DNA from 2 places in the Streptomyces sp. NPDC058741 genome. Region 2 is predicted to be linked to the other one. Evidence: riboswitches for the same ligand, from Rfam matches in the RefSeq annotation. Region 2 holds a riboswitch; the other holds the start of a gene.

Region 1 (9,869 bases), on a different contig from region 2:
AGCGGGGTCAGCAGGGCCTCGAGCTCCTCGGGCGTCTCGGCGAGGCGGGCGTCGTAGGCCTCCTGCTTCCACTGCGAGTAGCGGAAGATGACGGGGAAGTCCGGGGAGACGCTCTCGCGGACGGCCGCGACGATCTCCGCCGAGAACCTGGTGCGGGCGACGAGGTCGCCGCCGTAGGCGTCGGTGCGGCGGTTGGTGCCCTCCCACAGGAACTGGTCGAGCAGGTAGCCGTGGGCGCCGTGGATCTCCACGCCGTCGAAGCCGATCCGCTCGGCGGCGGCGGCGGCCTCGGCGAACGCGCCGACGACGGCGTCGATGTCGGTGCGCGTCATGGCCGTGCCGGTGGGCTCGTCGGCGCCGATGCGCAGTCCGGAGGGGCCGACGGCCGGGGCGTCGGCGACGGGCGGCTCGCCCTGCTTGCGGACCATGCCGATGTGCCACAGCTGCGGCACGATCGTGCCGCCCGCGGCGTGCACCGCCTCGGCGACCTTCGCCCAGCCCGCGAGCTGCTCCTCGCCGTGGAACCGCGGCACGCGGTCGCTCTGCCCGGCCGACTCGTGGCCGACGTAGGTGCCCTCGGTGACGATCAGTCCGACTCCGGCGGCGGCGCGGCGCGCGTAGTAGGAGAGGACGTCCTCACCGGGGATGCCGCCCGGGGAGAACATGCGCGTCATCGGCGCCATCGCGATCCGGTTGGGGACGGTCAGACCGCCCAGCGACACGGGGCGGGACAGGATCTCGGCGGCGCGGGAGGCGGAGGCGGCGACAGTCACGGAGAGGCTCCTTCGGATACCGGACAGTATGTGCATACGCATGGTTCATCCGCTGCAACCACCCGTCCCGTGCCCTCCATCCCGCCCCGCGCTGTGATCCCGGACACGCCCGAGGGCGGCACCCCCTGTCGGAACAGGGAGTGTCGCCCTCGGCAAGGACGTCGATCAACCGTCAGGTCGATCAGAAGTCCATGTCACCGCCCGGCATGCCGCCGCCGGCGGGCGCGGCGGCCTTCTCCGGCTTGTCGGCGATGACGGCCTCGGTGGTGAGGAACAGCGCGGCGATGGAGGCGGCGTTCTGCAGCGCGGAACGGGTCACCTTCGCCGGGTCGATGATGCCCTCGGCGATCATGTCGACGTACTCACCGGTCGCGGCGTTCAGGCCGTGGCCGACCTGGAGGTTGCGGACCTTCTCCACGACGACGCCGCCCTCGAGACCACCGTTGACGGCGATCTGCTTCAGCGGGGCCTCCAGCGCGAGCTTCACGGCGTTGGCGCCGGTCGCCTCGTCACCGTCGAGCTCCAGCTTCTCGAAGACCTGGGAGGCCTGCAGCAGGGCCACGCCACCACCGGCGACGATGCCCTCCTCGACGGCCGCCTTGGCGTTGCGCACGGCGTCCTCGATGCGGTGCTTGCGCTCCTTGAGCTCCACCTCGGTGGCGGCACCGGCCTTGATGACCGCGACACCGCCGGCGAGCTTCGCCAGGCGCTCCTGCAGCTTCTCGCGGTCGTAGTCCGAGTCGCTGTTCTCGATCTCGGCGCGGATCTGGTTGACCCGGCCCTGGACCTGCTCGGCGGAGCCGGCACCGTCGACGATGGTGGTCTCGTCCTTGGTGATGACGACCTTGCGGGCCTTGCCCAGGAGGTCCAGCGTGGCGTTCTCCAGCTTGAGGCCGACCTCCTCGGAGATCACCTCGCCGCCGGTGAGGATGCCGATGTCCTGCAGCATCGCCTTGCGGCGGTCACCGAAGCCCGGGGCCTTGACGGCGACGGACTTGAAGGTGCCGCGGATCTTGTTGACGACCAGGGTCGACAGGGCCTCGCCCTCGACGTCCTCGGCGATGATCAGCAGCGGCTTGCCCGACTGCATGACCTTCTCCAGGAGCGGGAGCAGGTCCTTGACGTTCGAGATCTTGGAGTTCGCGATCAGGATGTACGGGTCGTCGAGGACGGCCTCCATACGCTCCATGTCGGTGGCGAAGTACGCCGAGATGTAGCCCTTGTCGAAGCGCATACCCTCGGTGAGCTCCAGCTCCAGACCGAAGGTCTGGGACTCCTCGACGGTGATGACGCCTTCCTTGCCGACCTTGTCCATCGCCTCGGCGATGAGCTCGCCGATCTGGGTGTCGGCGGCGGAGATGGAGGCCGTGGAGGCGATCTGCTCCTTGGTCTCGACGTCCTTCGCCTGCTCCAGCAGGGCGGCGGAGACGGCCTCGACGGCGCGCTCGATACCGCGCTTCAGGGCCATCGGGTTGGCGCCGGCGGCCACGTTGCGCAGACCCTCGCGCACCAGGGCCTGGGCGAGGACGGTCGCGGTGGTCGTACCGTCACCGGCGACGTCGTCCGTCTTCTTGGCGACTTCCTTGACCAGCTCGGCGCCGATCTTCTCGTACGGGTCCTCGAGCTCGATCTCCTTGGCGATGGAGACACCATCGTTGGTGATCGTGGGCGCGCCCCACTTCTTCTCGAGGACGACGTTGCGGCCCTTGGGGCCGAGCGTCACCTTGACGGCGTCCGCGAGCTGGTTCATGCCGCGCTCGAGGCCGCGCCGCGCCTCCTCGTCGAACGCGATGATCTTGGCCATGTGAAGTGGTCCCTCCAGGACTGGGGGTGATTACTTCGGACCGCGCCCGCGCCCGCGACGGACGGCCCCGACCGGTTGGTTCCTTGCCCCATCCGGTCCGCGGGCCTCACCGACCCGGTCCTTACGTTGTCACTCTCACCTTCAGAGTGCTAACGCAATGATTAGCACTCGACCCCTCAGAGTGCAAGGTGCGCCCGCGCAGCGGGCTCGTCGAGGAGTGGTGGCCGGGTGACGGGCGGGCGCAAGCGCCTCGGGGGATCCGGCGGGGGCGTCAGCCCGCCGCGAACACGGCCCGGCGGGCCATCCGGACAGGCCGAAGGGCCCGCACCCCGGGGGGTGCGGGCCCTTCGGACAAGACCGGTCGCTGGTGCGTTGGTCGTGGTGCGCGTTCAGGCAGTGACGCGAACCATGTCGGCCTGCGGGCCCTTCTGGCCCTGCGAGATTTCGAACTCTACCCGCTGGCCCTCTTCCAGGGTGCGGTAGCCGTCCATCTGGATCGCGCTGTAGTGGACGAAAACATCCGCACCACCGTCGACCGCGATGAAGCCGTACCCCTTCTCCGCGTTGAACCACTTGACGGTGCCCTGAGCCATGCCTAACTCCCCTATTACTGGCCCTTGCACAGATCCACACTTCGCGGACCCGGGTCAGACCTCACCCCCCACGGTTGGGGGCGTGCGCCGGAACGCGTCGACCGCGGCTGAATGTATCTGCCCAACTGCCGTCTGCAACAGGTCAATCGGACGAGAAATCTGGACGTGAGGGGTCCGGAATGTGGGGAGAATTCGCCTGAATTCGGGTCAAGTCGGGCCACACAAAGGGAGCAAAAGCCGCGAAAGACGCGCACACTTTGGCTACATCTTGTCGGGCATGCGGCAGGAATTCAGGGTTCCGATCGATGGACCGGGAACGCGTTCCCCAACTCTACCGCGCTCAATCACGCAGAATTGCCCCCTCCGCTTCTCTCACGGAGGGGGCAATTCGCCGCACTCCCGGTGACCGGTGTCACTGAAGGCAACAATCGGCCCGGCGGAGCCGGTTCAGCCGCCGGCGACGGCCGGGATGATCGACACTCCGGCACCGTCCGGCGTGGCGGTCTCCAGCCCCTGCTCGAAGCGCACGTCGTCGTCGTTGACGTAGACGTTGACGAACCGGCGCAGCTTGCCCTGGTCGTCGAGCACCCGGGCGGCGATCCCGGTGTGGTTCTTCTCGAGGTCGGCGATCACCTCACCGAGGGTCGCCCCGTCGGCGGCGACCTCGGCCTGCCCACCGGTGTAGGTGCGCAGGATGGTGGGGATGCGAACGGTGACGCTCATCGGACATGTCCTCCGGTTCTTCTTGGGCAACGGCTGGGGCGCGCCCTCGGGGGCGCGGGGCTGTGTCGATATGCGGCTCCGCCGCGTGGGCGCGACCAGCCCCCACCCGCCCGCGGCGAACAGCGATCAGACGAGTCCGGCGTCCCGGAACGACTCCAGGCTGGGCCGAATGGTCGCGGTGAGACCGGTCCCGGCCACCGCGTCCAGCGTCTTCAGACCGTCCCCGGTGTTGAGCACGACCGTGGTCTTCGACGGGTCCAGCACCCCGTTCTCGACGAGCTTCTTCGTCACGCCCACCGTCACACCGCCGGCGGTCTCCGCGAAGACGCCCTCGGTGCGGGCCAGGATCCTGATCGCCTCGACGACCTGCTCGTCGTCCACGTCCTCCACCGCACCGCCCGTGCGCCGCGCGATGTCGAGCACGTACGGCCCGTCCGCCGGGTTGCCGATCGCCAGGGACTTGGCGATCGTGTCCGGCTTCTGGGGGCGGACCACGTCGTGACCGGCCTTGAACGCCGTGGACACCGGGGAGCAGCCCTCGGCCTGCGCACCGAAGATCTTGTACGGCCTGTCCTCGACCAGGCCGAGCCTGATCAGCTCCTGCAGGCCCTTGTCGATCTTCGTGAGCTGCGAGCCGGAGGCGATCGGCACCACGATCTGGTCGGGCAGCCGCCAGCCGAGCTGCTCGCAGATCTCGTAGGCGAGCGTCTTGGAACCCTCCGCGTAGTACGGCCGCAGGTTGACGTTGACGAAGCCCCAGCCCTCGCCGGCCGGGTCGCCGATCAGCTCGGAGCAGAAGCGGTTCACGTCGTCGTAGTTGCCCTCGATGCCGACGAGCTCGCCGCCGTAGACCGCGGCCATGACGACCTTGCCCTGCTCCAGGTCGTGCGGGATGAAGACGCAGGAGCGGAAGCCGGCGCGGGCCGCGGCGGCGCCGACGGCGCCGGCGAGGTTGCCGGTGGAGGAGCAGGAGAGCGTGGTGAAGCCGAAGGCGCGGGCGGCCTCCAGGGCCTGGGCGACGACCCGGTCCTTGAAGGAGTGCGTCGGGTTGCCGGAGTCGTCCTTCACGAACAGCTTGCCGGGCTCGACGCCCAGCTCGCGGGCGAGGTTGTCGGCCTGGACGAGCTTGGTCCAGCCCGGGTTGATGTTCGGCTTGTCCGCCACGTCGGCCGGGACGGGCAGCAGCGGGGCGTAGCGCCAGATGTTCGCGGGGCCCGCCTCGATCCGCTCGCGGAGCTCCTCGGCGCCGTAGGACGAGAAGTCGTAGGCGATCTCCAGCGGGCCGAAACACTCCTCGCAGGCGAAGACCGGTCCGAGGGGTACCCGGTGACCGCACTCGCGGCAGCTCAGGGCGGCGGCGGGACCGAGGTCGACGGAGTTCGTGGTGCTTTCGACAGTCTGCACAGCCATGTGAGGCGAGGCCCTTTCTCCTCATCTTCCTCACGACGCATCTCGCCGTGAGACGGATTTGGCACCTTCCCTAGCCGGGAGCCTCGCGGAAGTGGTCGCCAGTGACCTACGAGAACCGACTGGAGGGTTGCCGGGGCTTCATCGGGCCGTTTCCCTCTGCCCCTCTGGATGAGCTGTATGTGGTTGTCGACGACGGACGACGCCGGTCGGTGCCGGACATGCGATGGTCATCCGCGTTGTTCAAGACTGTAACCGACGACCAGGACAATTGAGATAGTCGTCCGAACCGCGAGATGGCTCACAGTCCGTCCCGCCGAGAGAACGCTAAGGAGCCGCCACGGTGCTGGAAGAAGTCGAGCGCTGGCTGGGCACCCGTTCGTGGTCCGCGACCGAGCGCCCGCTCCACCGGATCCTGGCCGCCAAGCAGCGCACCGGCCAGACGGTCAGCGTGGTGCTGCCCGCGCTGAACGAGGAGGAGACGGTCGGCGACATCGCCGCCGTGATCCGCCACGACCTGATGCTGCAGGTCCCGCTCGTCGACGAGCTGGTCGTCGTGGACTCGGGATCGACCGACCGCACCTCCGAGGTGGCCGCCGCGGCGGGCGCGACGGTGGTGCACCGCGACGCGATACTCCCGCGGCTGCCCGCCGTGCCCGGCAAGGGCGAGGTGCTGTGGCGCTCGCTGCTCGCCACACGGGGGGACATCGTCTGCTTCGTCGACGCCGACCTGCGGGACTTCTCGTCCGACTTCGTCTCCGGGATCGTGGGCCCGCTGCTCACCGAGCCGGACGTGGACCTGGTCAAGGGCATGTACGACCGCCCGCTCGCGGGCGCCTCGGGGCAGGGCGGCCGGGTCACGGAGCTGATGGCCCGCCCGCTGCTCAACATGCACTGGCCGCGGCTGGCCGGCTTCGTGCAGCCGCTCGGCGGCGAGTACGCGGCCCGCCGCTCGCTGCTGGAGCGGCTGCCGTTCCCCGTCGGCTACGGCATCGAGCTGGGGATGCTGGTGGACGCCCTGCACCTGGTGGGCCTGGACGCCCTGGCCCAGGTGGACGTCGGGGTGCGCAAGCACCGGCACCAGGACGGGCAGGCACTGGGCCGGATGGCCGCCGAGATCTACCGCACGGCCCAGCTGCGGCTGGCCCGCGGGCACCTCATCCGGCCGTCCCTGACGCAGTTCGAGCGGGGCGGTGACGGCTTCGAACCGCGGACGTACTCGGTGGACACCGAGGAGCGTCCGCCGATGGTGGAGATCGTCGAGTACCAGGAGCGCCGGGCGGCCTGAGCCGGGTGTTCTCGGCCGGATGCCGCAGGTTCGTACGTTTGAGCGCTCACAGGCCGGGCTAGGTTGAGGGCTATGGCTTCGACGTACGGTGCTGCACGGGTTCTGGTGGCCTCCAACCGGGGTCCGGTCTCCTACACGGTGGGTGAGGGCGGTTCGCTGGACGCCAAGCGGGGCGGCGGCGGACTGGTGTCGGGACTGTCCGCGATCGGCTCGGACGCGGACGCGCTGTGGGTCTGCTCGGCGCTGTCCGACGGCGACCGGGAGGCGGTCCGCCGGGGCGTCGGCGAGGACGGCGTGCGGATGCTGGACATCCCGGCCGACGTGCACGCCGACGCCTACAACGGCATCGCGAACTCGGTCCTGTGGTTCGTCCACCACATGCTCTACCAGACGCCCCTGGAGCCGGTCTTCGACGCCGGGTTCCGGCGCCGGTGGGCGTCCTACGAGACGTACAACCGGGCGTTCGCCGAGGCGCTGGCCGAGGAGGCGGCGCAGGGCGCGGCGGTCGTGGTGCAGGACTACCACCTGACCCTGGTGCCGGGCATGCTCCGCGAGCTGCGCCCGGACCTGCGCATCGGGCATTTCTCGCACACGCCGTGGGCGCCGCCCGAGTACTTCCGGATGCTGCCGGACGACGTGGCCGGGCAGGTGCTGCGCGGCATGCTCGGCGCGGACCGGCTGGGCTTCCTCACCCAGCGCTGGGCGGACGCGTTCACGGAGTGCGCCGAGCGGTTCGCGGGCGGGCTCGGCGGCACGCGGATCGGCGTGCACGGGCTGGGCACGGACGCGGACTTCCTGCGCGAGCGGGCGCACCGGGCCGACGTCGAGGAGCGGATGGCCGTGCTCCGGGAGGAGATCGGCGAGGGCCGGCGCACCATCGTCCGGGTCGACCGCGCCGAGCTGTCGAAGAACATCGTGCGCGGCCTGCTGGCCTACCGCGCCCTCCTCGACTCCCACGCCGAGTGGCGCGAGCGCGTGGTGCACGTCGCCTTCGCCTACCCGTCGCGGCAGGACCTCGCGGTGTACCGGGACTACACGGCGGAAGTCCAGCGGCTGGCCGGGGAGATCAACGCCGCGTACGGCACACCGGGCTGGACGCCGGTCCTGCTGCACGTCGAGGACGACTTCGCCCGCTCGCTGGCCGCCTACCGGCTGGCCGACGTGGCCCTGGTCAACCCCATCCGCGACGGCATGAACCTGGTCGCCAAGGAGGTCCCGGTGGTCTCCGACACGGGCTGCGCGCTGGTGCTGTCCCGGGAGGCCGGGGCGTACGAGGAGCTCGGCGAGGACGCGCTCACGGTCAACCCGTACGACGTCACGGGCACGGCGGCGGCCCTGCACGAGGCGCTGTCGATGCGCCCGGAGGAACGCGCCGACCGCAGCAAGCGCCTGGCGGCCGCGGCGACCGCCCTGCCACCGGCCCGGTGGTTCCTGGACCAACTCGACGCGCTGAAGGGCTGAGCGGCCGATGAACGACACCCTCGGGCCGCTGCCCGTGCCCGTCACGCAGGCCGGGCGGGACGGTCTCGCCGCGCTCCTCGACCGGCCCGGCGAGGCTCTGATCGGACTGGACTTCGACGGCACGCTCGCGCCGATCGTGGCCGACCCGGAGCTGGCCCGGGCCCATCCGGAGGCGGTGGGCGCGCTGGCCGCGCTCGCGCCGAAGGTCGCCGCCGTCGCGGTGATCACCGGCCGGCCCGCCGAGGTCGCCGTGCGCAACGGCGGGTTCGCGGACGTCCCGGGCCTGGAGCACCTGGTCGTCCTCGGGCACTACGGCGCCGAGCGCTGGGACGCGCGCAGCGGCGAGGTCAGCGCACCCGAGCCGCACCCGGGCGTCGAGGCCGTCCGCGCCGAGCTGCCCGGGCTGCTCGAAGGGACCGGCACCTGGGTGGAGGAGAAGGGACGGGCCGTGGCGGTGCACACCCGCCGGGCCCCCGACCCGCAGGCCGCCTTCGACGCCCTGCGCGCGCCGCTCACCGCCGTGGCGACCCGGCACGGCCTGATCGTCGAGCCCGGCCGCCTGGTCCTCGAACTGCGCCCGCCCGGCATGGACAAGGGCGTCGCCCTGACCGGGTTCGCCCGCGAGATCGGCGCCGGCTCCGTCCTCTTCGGCGGCGACGACCTGGGCGACCTGCCCGCGTTCTCCGCCGTCGACGCCCTGCGCGCGCACGGCACCCCGGGCCTGCTGGTGTGCAGCGGCAGCGACGAGGTCGCCGAGCTGCGGCGGAGGGCGGACGTGGTGGTGGACGGCCCGGAGGGCCTGGTGCGGTTCCTGCGGGACGTGGCGGACCGGCTCGGCTAGCGGCTCGGCGGACGCACGCACCCAGGGGCGCGGGACGGCGTCGACATGCGACTGCGCCGCGGGACGCGGCTGCAGGGCGTGCCTCGCCGCAGGACCCGGCTGCAGGGCGTGCCTCGCCGCGGGACGCGAGCGACCACGTATCGGAGACGCGGGCGACCACCTACCGGGGACGCGGGCGACCACGACGCAGCCGCATCTGCACCCCGCGTCCGCGCCCGCGCCCGTGCACCGGCCGGCGGCGCTCAGCGTTCCGCCCGGCGCCGCTCCCGTATCCGCCGCAGGCGGTTCACCGTCACCGGGTCGTGGGCCAGGGCCCGGGGGTCGTCCAGCAGGGCGTTGAGCAGCTGGTAGTAGCGCACGGGGGCGAGGCCCAGCTCCTCGCGCACGGCCCGCTCCTTCGCGCCGGGCCCGGGAAAGCCGCGGCGTTCGAGCGCCAGGATGTCCCGCTCCCTGCGCCCGAGCCGCCGCCCGTCGTCCTCCTCGTCCATGTCCGGCACCGTAACGCCTGCCACCGACAGGGGGACCGCTCGGCGCTCTCCGCCCGGGCCGTCACCGTCCGGAGGTGGCCCAGGACGCCCGAGGGGCAGCGCGTAGCGGTACCTCACGCCCCCGGCCTTGAGCGCCGCGGCGTTCGCGGCCAGGTCGTCCCAGGTCTCGGGCGGGGTGATGCCCGCCTCGGCGAACAGCGTCCTGTCGCAGAAGAGCACCCGCGTGGAGGCGGCGAACGGCATCCCGTACTGCACGCGCTTCACCTGCCCGGAGGGGGCCAGCTGCCCGACGAAGTCGGCCTGCACGGGTACGGAGAGCAGGTCGTCGGCCTTGTGGAGCTGGTTCCGTCCGCGTGGTCGGCGTACGCGCCGATCTGCGCCACGTCCGGCGGGTCGCCGGCGGCGACCATCTCCTTGACCTCGCGGTCGACGTCGTTCCAGGAGCGGACGCTGACCTCGATGCGGACGTCCGGGTGCTCGCCCTCGTACTC
Region 2 (9,869 bases):
TGGGAGATCAACCTCTGGGGCCACACGCTCGTCCTGGGCGTGTTCATCCCGCTGGTGCTCTTCGGCGTGTTCCTCGCGATCATCGCCCTGTACCCGTTCATCGAGTCGTGGATCACCGGGGACAAGCGCGAGCACCACATCCTGGACCGGCCGCGCAACGCCCCGACGCGCACCGGCTTCGGTGTCGCCTGGGTCACCGCCTACATCATCATGCTGATCGGCGGTGGCAACGACATCGTCGCCACCCACTTCCACCTGTCGATCAACGCGGTCACCTGGTTCGTCCGGATCGGCTTCTTCCTCGGACCGGTCATCGCGTTCATCGTCACCAAGCGGATCTGCCTCGGCCTGCAGCGCCGGGACAAGGAGAAGGTGCTGCACGGCCGCGAGTCGGGCATCATCAAGCGCCTGCCGCACGGTGAGTTCATCGAGGTGCACGAGCCGCTCAGCCAGGAGCAGATGTACACGCTCACGGCGCACGAGCAGTACGAGCCGGCCGAGCTCGGCCCGGCGGTCGACGAGAACGGTGTCGAGCGCAAGCTGAAGGCCTCCGAGAAGCTGCGTGCCAGGCTCAGCGACGCCTACTACGGCGAGGGTTCCCAGATCCCGAAGCCGACCGTCGAGGAGTACAGGGAGATCACGAGCGGTCACGGCCACCACTGATCACTGCTTCGCCACGCCACACGAGGGGCCCCGTCCGGTGTTCGGACGGGGCCCTTCGCCCTGCCCCGGGCTGGATAGGGTGGACCACGTCGAGACTCTTGTCCCGCGGTGCGGGACGCCTGACCCTGGAGCGGCTTATGAGCGCTGTGACCCCCGCTGGAGGCGACACCGCGGCGGGCCGCTCCTGGCCCCTGCTGCTGAACGGTCTGCTCGAGGGCCGGGACCTGACCGCGGACGACACCGCCTGGGCGATGGACCTGATCATGCGGGGCGAGGCGACGGACGCGCAGATCGCCGGGTTCGTGGTGGCACTGCGCGCCAAGGGGGAGACCGTCGAGGAGATCACCGGGTTCGTCCGGGCGATGTACGAGCACGCCAACGTGATCGAGGTGCCCGGCCCGGCCGTCGACATCGTCGGCACGGGCGGCGACGGCGCCAGGACCGTCAACATCTCCACGATGTCGGCGATCGTCGTCGCCGGCACGGGCGCCAAGGTCGTCAAGCACGGCAACCGCGCGGCGTCCTCGGCGTCCGGGGCGTCCGACGTCCTGGAGAAGCTCGGCGTCAACCTGGAACTGCCGACGCACCGGGTGGCCGCGGTGGCCGAGGCGGCCGGGATCACCTTCTGCTTCGCGGCGAAGTTCCACCCGTCGATGCGGTACGCGGGCGCGGCGCGCGGGCAGTTGGGCATCCGGACGATCTTCAACGTGCTGGGACCCCTGACCAACCCCGCGAAGGTCCGGGCCCAGGCCGTCGGTGTGGCGGACCCGCGCATGGCGCCGATCGTCGCCGCCGTCTTCGCCGAGCGCGGCAACTCCTCCCTGGTCTTCCGGGGTGACGACGGCCTCGACGAGCTGACCACCACCTCCACGTCCCGCGTGTGGATCGTCCGGGACGGCAAGGTCGCCGAGGAGGCCTTCGACCCGCGCGACGTGGGCATCGACCTGGTCCCCGTGGCGGCCCTGCGGGGAGCGGACGCCTCCTACAACGCGGAGGTCGCCCGGCGGCTGCTGGACGGCGAGACCGGCCCCGTCCGCGACGCCGTCCTGCTGAACTCGGCGGCCGCCGTGGTGGCGCTGGAACCGGGCACCGGGACGCTCGCCGAGCAGATCCGCGCCGGGATCGCGCGGGCGGCCGAGTCGGTCGACTCCGGTGCCGCCAGGCGGGTGCTGGAGCGCTGGGTGGCCGCCAGCAACGCGTGACCCCCGCAGCGTGAGGTGCGTCCCGCGATCCGGACCGGGTTGCGGGACGCCGATCACTTCCCGTACGTTCCTGTACCAGGTCATGAGTGACAGTCATGAGGCCCCGGCCGACTGTCCGGCAACCCTCCGTCCGTGGCGGGGTGCCCCGGGTGAAGACCAGGCCGTGGTCAGCAAGGTCCACGGCAAGCGCGGACCCCTCGCCACACCAGGGGTCCTGGTCGTCGAGGAGTCTCCCGTGAGCAAGCGAATGCGCTAGGGCCGCAGAGCCCCGCCTCCGCACCCTTCTCTTCTCTTCACCCTTCGCCCTCACGGGAGTTCAGCCATGTCCGTCTCCACCGCTGCCGCCGTCCAGTCCGTTCGTGCCCCGCTGCCCGTTCTGGGACGGGACGTCACCGTGCCGCTCGTCACCGGCGGCGAGGTCACCTACGCCGCGCTCGACTACGCCGCCAGCGCCCCGGCGCTCCAGCGCGTCTGGGACGACGTCGCCGCCTACGCGCCCTACTACGGCAGCGTCCACCGGGGGGCCGGATACCTGTCCCAGCTCTCCACCGACCTGTTCGAGAACGCCCGCCGCACCGTCTTCGAGTTCCTCGGCTGCCGGGACGGCGACCAGGTGGTCTTCACCCGGTCCACCACCGACTCGCTCAACCTCCTCGCCGCCGCGCTCCCGGCGGACTGCCAGGTCTTCGTGTTCGAGACCGAGCACCACGCCTCCCTGCTGCCCTGGCGCGGCGCCCGCGTCACCTTCCTCGACGCCCCGGACAGCCCCCGCCGGGCCGTCGAGACCCTGGAGCGCGCCCTCGCCGCCCGGGACCCCCACGGGCCGGCCCTGGTCTGCGTCACCGGCGCCTCCAACGTCACCGGCGAGCTGTGGCCCGTACGGGAGCTCGCGGCGGCCGCGCACGCGCACGGTGCGCGGATCGTCCTGGACGCCGCGCAGCTGGCCCCGCACCACCCGGTGTCGGTCGCGGACCTGGACGTCGACTGGGTCGCCTTCTCCGGGCACAAGCTGTACGCGCCGTTCGGCTCCGGTGTCCTGGCCGGGCGGGCCGACTGGCTGCGCGAGGCCGAGCCGTACCTCGCGGGCGGCGGCGCGAGCCGCAGGGTCGGCCGTCGGGCGGACGGGGGAGTGGACGTCGAGTGGCACGACGGCGCCGCCCGTCACGAGGCCGGGTCGCCCAACGTCATCGGCGCCTACGCCGTCGCCTCGGCCTGCAGGGCGCTGACCGAGGCCGGTTTCGACACCCTCGTCGCCCGGGAGCGGCAGCTGCTCCGCATGGTGCGGGAGGGCCTGGCGGACGTGCCCGAGGTGCGGTTCCTGTCGCTGTTCGGGGACGACGTGCCGCGCGTGGGGGTGCTCTCCTTCGTCGTCGAGGGCTGGAACAGCTCCCACTTCGCCGCCGCCCTGTCCGCCGAATACGGCATCGGCGTGCGGGACGGGCTGTTCTGCGCCCACCCGCTGGTGCGCACGCTGCTCGGCAGCGACCCGCAGACGCAGGGCGCGTGCGGTGCCCCCGAGGCCGGGCCCGGTGAGAAGTCGCTCAACGCGATCCGGGTCAGCTTCGGCGCGGGCACCCCCGACGAGCACGTGGAGCGGTTCGTGCGGGCCGTGCGGGAGCTCGTCACGGACGGCGCGCGCTGGACCTACCGCACCGAGGACGGGCGCTGCGTGCCGGACACCTCCGCCTGAGCCCTTCCGGCCGCCGGGGGCAGACGGGGGCCCGGGAGCGGGATCAGCACGACCGAGGACAGGGCGGCCACACGACGGGTGGATGCCCATGGGCCCGATCCCGCGGACGCGACCCGGACAGCGGCATGAAGCCCGGACGAAGAACTCCTCATCCGGGATCCTGCACTCGGGGGCGGGCCTAGTTGTCCAGGCCGATCGAGAACGCCGCCTCCAGGTCGTGCTGCGAGTACGTGCGGAAGGCCACGTGCGTGTCCGTGCCCTCGACACCGGGGATCTTGCTGATCCGGCCCGGGATGACCTCGGCCAGGTCCTCGTGCTCCTTGACCCGGACCATCGCGATCAGGTCGTAGGTGCCGGTGACGGAGAAGACCTCGCTGACGTTGTCCAGCGCCGCGATCGACTCGGCGATCTCGGGGATCCGGTCCACGCTGGTCTTGATGAGGACGATCGCGGTGATCACGGCTGGTTCTCTCCCTCGGGGGCCGGAGCAGGGGCGGCCTTCACTCTAGTGGGGCCGGTCGGGCGGCCGTAGCGGACCGAGGCGTAGCCGAAGCCCAGGCCGAACCCGATCAGATGGGCGAGGTAGGCCACGCCCGGCCCGTCCGAGGCCCGCCCGGCCGCCAGCCACTGCAGCGCCGCCCAGAACGGCAGCACGATCCACGCGGGGAAGCGCACCGGAAGGAAGAACAGGAACGGCAGGAGGCTGGTCACCCGGGCCCTGGGGAACAGGTACAGGAACGCGCCGAGGACCGCCGAGATCGCCCCCGAGGCTCCGACCAGGGACTGCCCGGAGTGCGCGTGGGCGACGGCGTAGCCCAGCAGGGCCAGGTAGCCGCAGCCGACGTAGAACAGGGTGAACTGCACCCGGCCCATCCGCTCCTCGGTCATCGCACCGAAGACGTAGAGGAAGAGCATGTTGCCGAGCAGATGCACCCAGCTGCCGTGGACGAACAGAGCGGTCACCGGGGTGAGGGCGGAGACGCCCGCCCCCTCGGAGCCGTCGAACAGTTCTGCGGGGATCACGCCCCAGCGGCGGAAGTAGGCCCGCTGCGCTCCGAGCAGTTCGTCGCCCGAGCCGTACGCCGGATTCAGGCCCGAGGCGGGTCCGGCCAGGAAGGCCGCGCAGCACAGGGCGATCAGGGTGTACGTCACCGGCGCCGTCGCACCCCCGACCGATCCGCCGGCCCGGACGAGCGTCGCTCTCCACTTGCTGATCATGGACACAGAGCATGACGTAACCGGACGCATCCGTGCAGACCGCCTCGCCGCCGTGGACGCGTGGGCGGCGAGGACCCGGCAGGCCGTAGGGTTACGGACCACACGCACCGGGGAATCCGGTGGCGTCACGGACACTAGAAGGAAAGAGAACAGGTCACGATGACGGTTCCCCTCCCGACCGCCGAGACGCGGTGGCGCTGCACCCTCTGCGGCAACCTCACGCGGTTCGACGTGACCCGCTCGTCGAAGGTCGTCGAGTACGTCCATCTCGACCTGGCCGGAGAGCCCAGGGTCGAGGAGCGTGAGGTGCTCAGTGAGACCATCGAGTCGGTGCGCTGCCGCTGGTGCAACGCGGTGGACCAGGTGGAACTCGTGGACAGGCCGGGCGCCGGCTCCTGAGCGGAGCCGGGCCCGCACAGGCATGGGGGTGTGACGGATGGTGGAGACCACGGGCGGGGGGCCGGGCGACGGCGCCGCCGAGGTGCTCGACCGTCCGCTGCCCGACGGCGTGCGCCGCAAGGTGGTGCAGATCGTCTCCGACGGCTTCGGCTCGCTGACGGTCGGCGAACTGCCCGCGCAGCTGAGGCAGTACGCCCGCTTCGCCCCGAACCGCCGCGCCAAGTTCGCCGGCAACGCCATGGCCGCGGCCCTGGAGACCGACCCGCTGTTCCGCCAGCGCATCGGGGAGAAACTCAGAGAGGGCCAGCCGGAACTGACCGGCGCCCTCGACTCCGGCTCGCCGCCCCCGGCCGCGGATCCGCTCGACGTGGCGGCCGCGGCCTACGTACTGCGGCCGCCGGGCTGGGTGAAGCTCGTGGCGGCCGCCGGCGAGGAGGCCCAGCGGGCCCACGCCGAGCGCGCCGACGAGGAGAGCCGGGCCGAGCTGGAGCGGCTGCGCGCCGAGCTCGCCCGGGCCCGCGACCACACCCGCGCCGAGACCGAGCGGCTGCGCACGGAGCTGGAATCGACAAGGAAGGAGACCGAGTCCCTGCAGCGCAAGCTGCGCGCCGCCCAGAGCGACGTCAAGCGCGGCGAGGCGGCCCTGCGCAAGATGCAGGGCGAGATCGAGGCCGTCCGCGCCGAGGGCCAGGCCCAGGTGTCCGCCGCCGAGAGCGAGACCCGTCGCCTGAAGGCCCGGCTGGGCGAGAGCGAGGCCGCCCTGGAGGCCGCCCGCCGGGCTGCGCGCGAGGGCCGCAGCGTCGAGGACATGCGGGTACGACTGCTGCTGGACACCCTGCTGGACGCCACCCAGGGGCTCCGCCGCGAGCTGGCCCTGCCGCCGGTGTCGATCCGGCCCGCCGAGACCGTCGACGCCGTCGAGCCGGGCCGGATGTCCCCCAAGGACATCGCCGCCCGCGCCCTGTCCGAGAACGATCCGCAGGTCCTGGACCAGCTGCTCGCGCTGCCGCAGGCCCATCTGGTCGTCGACGGCTACAACGTGACCAAGACCGGCTATCCGCAGATGCCGCTGGAGAAGCAGCGCCTCAGGCTGCTCGGCCAGCTCTCCCAGCTCGCGGCGCAGAGCGGCGCCGAGGTGACCTGCGTCTTCGACGGCGCGGAACTGGCCGCGCCGGTGCTGCTCGCGCCGCCGCGCGGTGTCCGGGTGCTGTTCTCCAAGCCGGGCGTCACCGCCGACGAGCTCATCCGCCAGCTGGTGCGCGCCGAACCCCCGGGCCGCCCGGTCATCGTGGCCTCCACCGACCGCGAGGTCGCCGACGGGGTGGCCCGCGCGGGCGCCCGGCCCGTGGCTTCCGCGATGCTCCTCAAGCGCCTTTCGCGCGCCTAGGAACCCTACGGGCGATGCGCAACATCCGGGCGGGATGCCCCAATTGATGGGACCCGTGGGCCACGTTGCGTCAAGTGCGGTGCACCGCCTGTGAGTCCCGGGAAAAAGTTCGCCACCTGTGACGCGATTTTTCATCTGAGGATTTGAACTGATCACAGGAGGGTCACTAGGGTCAGGCCCCGAACCTCCGCTCGGGTGATCACTCATCGGGAGAGACGGCGGAGGGGCCAGAAGGAGCTTTTCACCCGTGGCGTCCCACCGTCGTCCGAAGCAGCCCAGCCGCGCACGTGTGACCGTGCTGACCACCGCCGCCGCCGCTGCCGTCGCCTTCAGCTCGCAGGCCGCCAACGCGGCCCCCAGCGAGAAGCCGAGCAAGGACGAGGTCAAGGCGAAGGTCGACAAGCTCTACGAAGAGGCCGAGCACGCCACCGAGAAGTACAACGGGGCCAAGGAGAAGCAGGAGAAGCTCCAGAAGGAGATCTCCACCATCCAGGACAACGTCGCCCGCGGCCAGGAGGAGCTCAACGAGCTGCGCGACAGCCTGGGCCTGGCCGCCGCGTCGCAGTACCGCACCGGCTCCATCGACCCCTCGCTCCAGCTCTTCCTCTCCTCGGACCCGGACGACTACCTCGACAAGGCCTCCACGCTCGACCAGTTGAGCAGCCAGCAGGTCGAGGCGCTGAAGAAGGTCCAGGAGAAGCAGCGCGAACTCGCCCAGCAGCGCGCCGAGGCGTCCGAGAAGCTCAAGGACCTCGCCTCCACCCGCGCCGAACTGGGCGAGAAGAAGAAGGAAGTCCAGGGCAAGCTCTCCTCCGCCCAGAAGCTGCTCAACACCCTCACCGCCGCCGAGAAGGCGCAGCTCAAGGAAGAGGAGAACCGCGCCAGCCGGACCGCCGAGCGCGACGCCCTCACCGCCAAGACCCCGCCCAGCTCGGGCCGCGCCGCCGCCGCCTTCGCCTTCGCCCAGAGCCAGCTCGGCAAGCCCTACGTCTACGGCGCCACCGGCATGAGCTCCTACGACTGCTCCGGCCTCACCTCCCGGGCGTACGCCGCGGCCGGCGTCCAGATCCCGCGCACCTCCGAGGCCCAGACCGGCGCCGGCACCAAGATCTACTCGGTCAGCCAGCTCAAGGTCGGCGACCTGGTCTTCTTCTTCAACGACCTGCACCACGTGGGCCTCTACGCCGGCAACGGGCAGATCATCCACGCCCCGCGCACCGGCACGGTCGTCCGCTACGAGTCGATGAACACCATCGGCGGCCCGTTCATGTTCGGAGTCCGGGTCTGACCCACCCTCCTCGCAGCCCCCTCGACCGGGACGCCGCATCCGCCGAACGGGCGAATCACGGCAGCCCCGCGTGAGCCCGCGCCCTGCCCTTGACCTGCGTCAGCGGCGGGGCGTCCTGGTGACCTCCCACGGACGGTCGTTGGCGGTCCCCCGCCGCGGGGCTACTGTCTGGCGCGTTTCCACCGTCCGCCAGCGGAAGGAGAGCGGCTTCCCGTGGGGTCCCATCGCCGCCTTGCACCACCCGGGTTCGCCCGGGGCGCCGGTGCCGCCGTCAGCTTCCTGTCCGTCGCGGCCGTCACCCTGGGCGCTGTTCCGGCCCTGGCCGCGCCGCACGACGACACCCGGGCCACGGTGGACCGGCTCTACGAGCAGGCCGAGAAGGCGACCGAGGCCCACAACGCGGCCGACGAGCGCGCCGACGAACTGCGCGAGGAGATCGGCACCGCCCGGGACCGGGTCGCCCGGCAGCAGCAGCGCGTCAACTCCCTGCGGGATTCGCTCGGTTCCCTGGCCGGCGCGCAGTACCGCTCGGGCGGCCTCGACCCGTCGCTCGCCCTGCTGTTCTCCGACGACCCGGACGACTACCTCGACAAGGCCTCCCGCCTCGACCGCCTCACCGCCCGCCAGGCCGGGGAGCTGAAGGGCCTCCAGGACGCCCTGCGCGAGCTCGCCCAGCACCGCGAGGAGGCCACGGCCGCACTCCGTGAACTGGAACGGACCCGCAGGACCGTCGCCGCCCACAAGAAGACCGTCGAGCACAAGCTGGCCGAGGCCCGGCGCCTGCTCGCCTCCCTGCCGGAGAGCGAACGCGGCGCCTACGGCCGGGCCTCCCGCTCCGGGCGCACCGGCCTGCCCGACCTCGGCGGCGCCACCGCCGCCTCGGGCCGCGGCGCCGCCGCCGTCGCCGCCGCCCGCAGCGCCCTCGGCAAGCCCTACGTCTGGGGCGCCAACGGCCCCACCGGATTCGACTGTTCGGGCCTGATGCAGTGGTCGTACGCCCAGGCCGGGGTCGCCCTGCCGCGTACCTCGCAGGCCCAGCGCCACGCCGGCCGGCAGATCCCGCTGTCCCAGGCGCGCCCCGGGGACCTGGTCGTCTACCGGGCCGACGCCAGCCACGTCGGGATGTACATGGGCAACGGCCAGGTCATCCACGCGCCCCACCCCGGCGCGCCGGTGCGCTACGACCCGGTCGGGATGATGCCGGTCACGTCGGTCACCAGGGTCTGACCACCGGCGCCCCGCGCCCGTACGATCGGGAGCGTGGCGGGTCGAAGGTCGGGGTCCTCGGTGGTGGCGCTCGTGCTGCTGCTCGTCGCCCCGGTCGGGTGCGGCGGCCCGTCCGCGGCCGACAGCGCCGGGGCCGACGTCCAGCGGCTGCTGGACCGGCGGGCGGCGGCCGTCCTCGACGGGGACGAGCGGGCCTACGGACGCACCGGGAGCGAGGCGGACTTCCCCCGGCTGCGCACGATCCCCCTGGCCGCCTGGTCGTACCGCGTCACCGGGCTGCGCCGCACCGGCGACACGGCCACCGCCGACGCGGAACTGCGCTACCGCGTCGCCGGGTACGACCGCGCCCCCGTGACCGCCGGCCGCACCCTGCGGCTGAGCCGGGACGCGGCCGGGCACTGGTCCGTGGACGCCGACCGGCCCGCGACGAAGTCCGCGCAGCAGCTGTGGGACCAGGGAGAGGTGCGGCTGGTCCGGGGCACGCGCAGTCTTGTTCTCGGCGTCGGGCAGTCCGCCCGGTCGCTGCGCCACTTCGCCGGCCTGGCCGACCGTGCCGTGCCCGCCGTGTCGGACGCGTGGGGCACTGCCTGGAGCCGGCGCGTCGTCGTGCTCGTGCCGCAGTCGCTGGAGGGGATGGCGGGGCTGCTCGGCTCGCCGGCCTCCTCGTACCGCGGGATCGCGGCGGTCACCGCCGGCGAGACGGGCGGCGGGGCCCGGACGCCCGCCGACCGGATCATCGTCAACCCGGACGCCTTCGCCCTCCTCGGCAGCGTCGGCGAGCAGGTCGTCGTCACC

Evidence for each region. Region 2 has a riboswitch for S-adenosylmethionine ahead of ACFW6P_RS09415 (aminotransferase class V-fold PLP-dependent enzyme). Riboswitches for the same ligand answer to the same signal wherever they lie in the genome.
Region 1: it holds a riboswitch for S-adenosylmethionine, as region 2 does, so the genes downstream of both, thrC (threonine synthase) here and ACFW6P_RS09415 (aminotransferase class V-fold PLP-dependent enzyme) in region 2, are expected to answer to the same signal.

What each region holds. Positions count from the first base shown of each region.
Region 1 is NZ_JBHYQH010000006.1:97,644-107,512, forward strand. Features, by position in the region: gene ACFW6P_RS07140 (NADH:flavin oxidoreductase) at 1-809, opposite strand, end outside; gene groL (chaperonin GroEL) at 955-2,577, opposite strand; gene ACFW6P_RS07150 (cold-shock protein) at 2,967-3,170, opposite strand; gene ACFW6P_RS07155 (ubiquitin-like small modifier protein 1) at 3,618-3,893, opposite strand; gene thrC (threonine synthase) at 4,020-5,303, opposite strand; SAM riboswitch class I at 5,322-5,478, opposite strand; gene ACFW6P_RS07165 (glucosyl-3-phosphoglycerate synthase) at 5,644-6,588, shown strand; gene ACFW6P_RS07170 (trehalose-6-phosphate synthase) at 6,661-8,049, shown strand; gene otsB (trehalose-phosphatase) at 8,057-8,890, shown strand; gene ACFW6P_RS07180 (DUF3263 domain-containing protein) at 9,133-9,378, opposite strand; partial or broken gene ACFW6P_RS07185 (ABC transporter substrate-binding protein) at 9,466-9,869, opposite strand, start outside.
Region 2 is NZ_JBHYQH010000008.1:121,662-131,530, reverse strand. Features, by position in the region: gene ACFW6P_RS09425 (cytochrome bc complex cytochrome b subunit) at 1-663, shown strand, start outside; gene trpD (anthranilate phosphoribosyltransferase) at 801-1,865, shown strand; SAM riboswitch class IV at 1,944-2,060, shown strand; gene ACFW6P_RS09415 (aminotransferase class V-fold PLP-dependent enzyme) at 2,188-3,555, shown strand; gene ACFW6P_RS09410 (Lrp/AsnC family transcriptional regulator) at 3,734-4,015, opposite strand; gene ACFW6P_RS09405 (rhomboid family intramembrane serine protease) at 4,012-4,773, opposite strand; gene ACFW6P_RS09400 (hypothetical protein) at 4,933-5,172, shown strand; gene ACFW6P_RS09395 (NYN domain-containing protein) at 5,210-6,559, shown strand; gene ACFW6P_RS09390 (NlpC/P60 family protein) at 6,807-7,847, shown strand; gene ACFW6P_RS09385 (NlpC/P60 family protein) at 8,061-9,074, shown strand; gene ACFW6P_RS09380 (hypothetical protein) at 9,108-9,869, shown strand, end outside.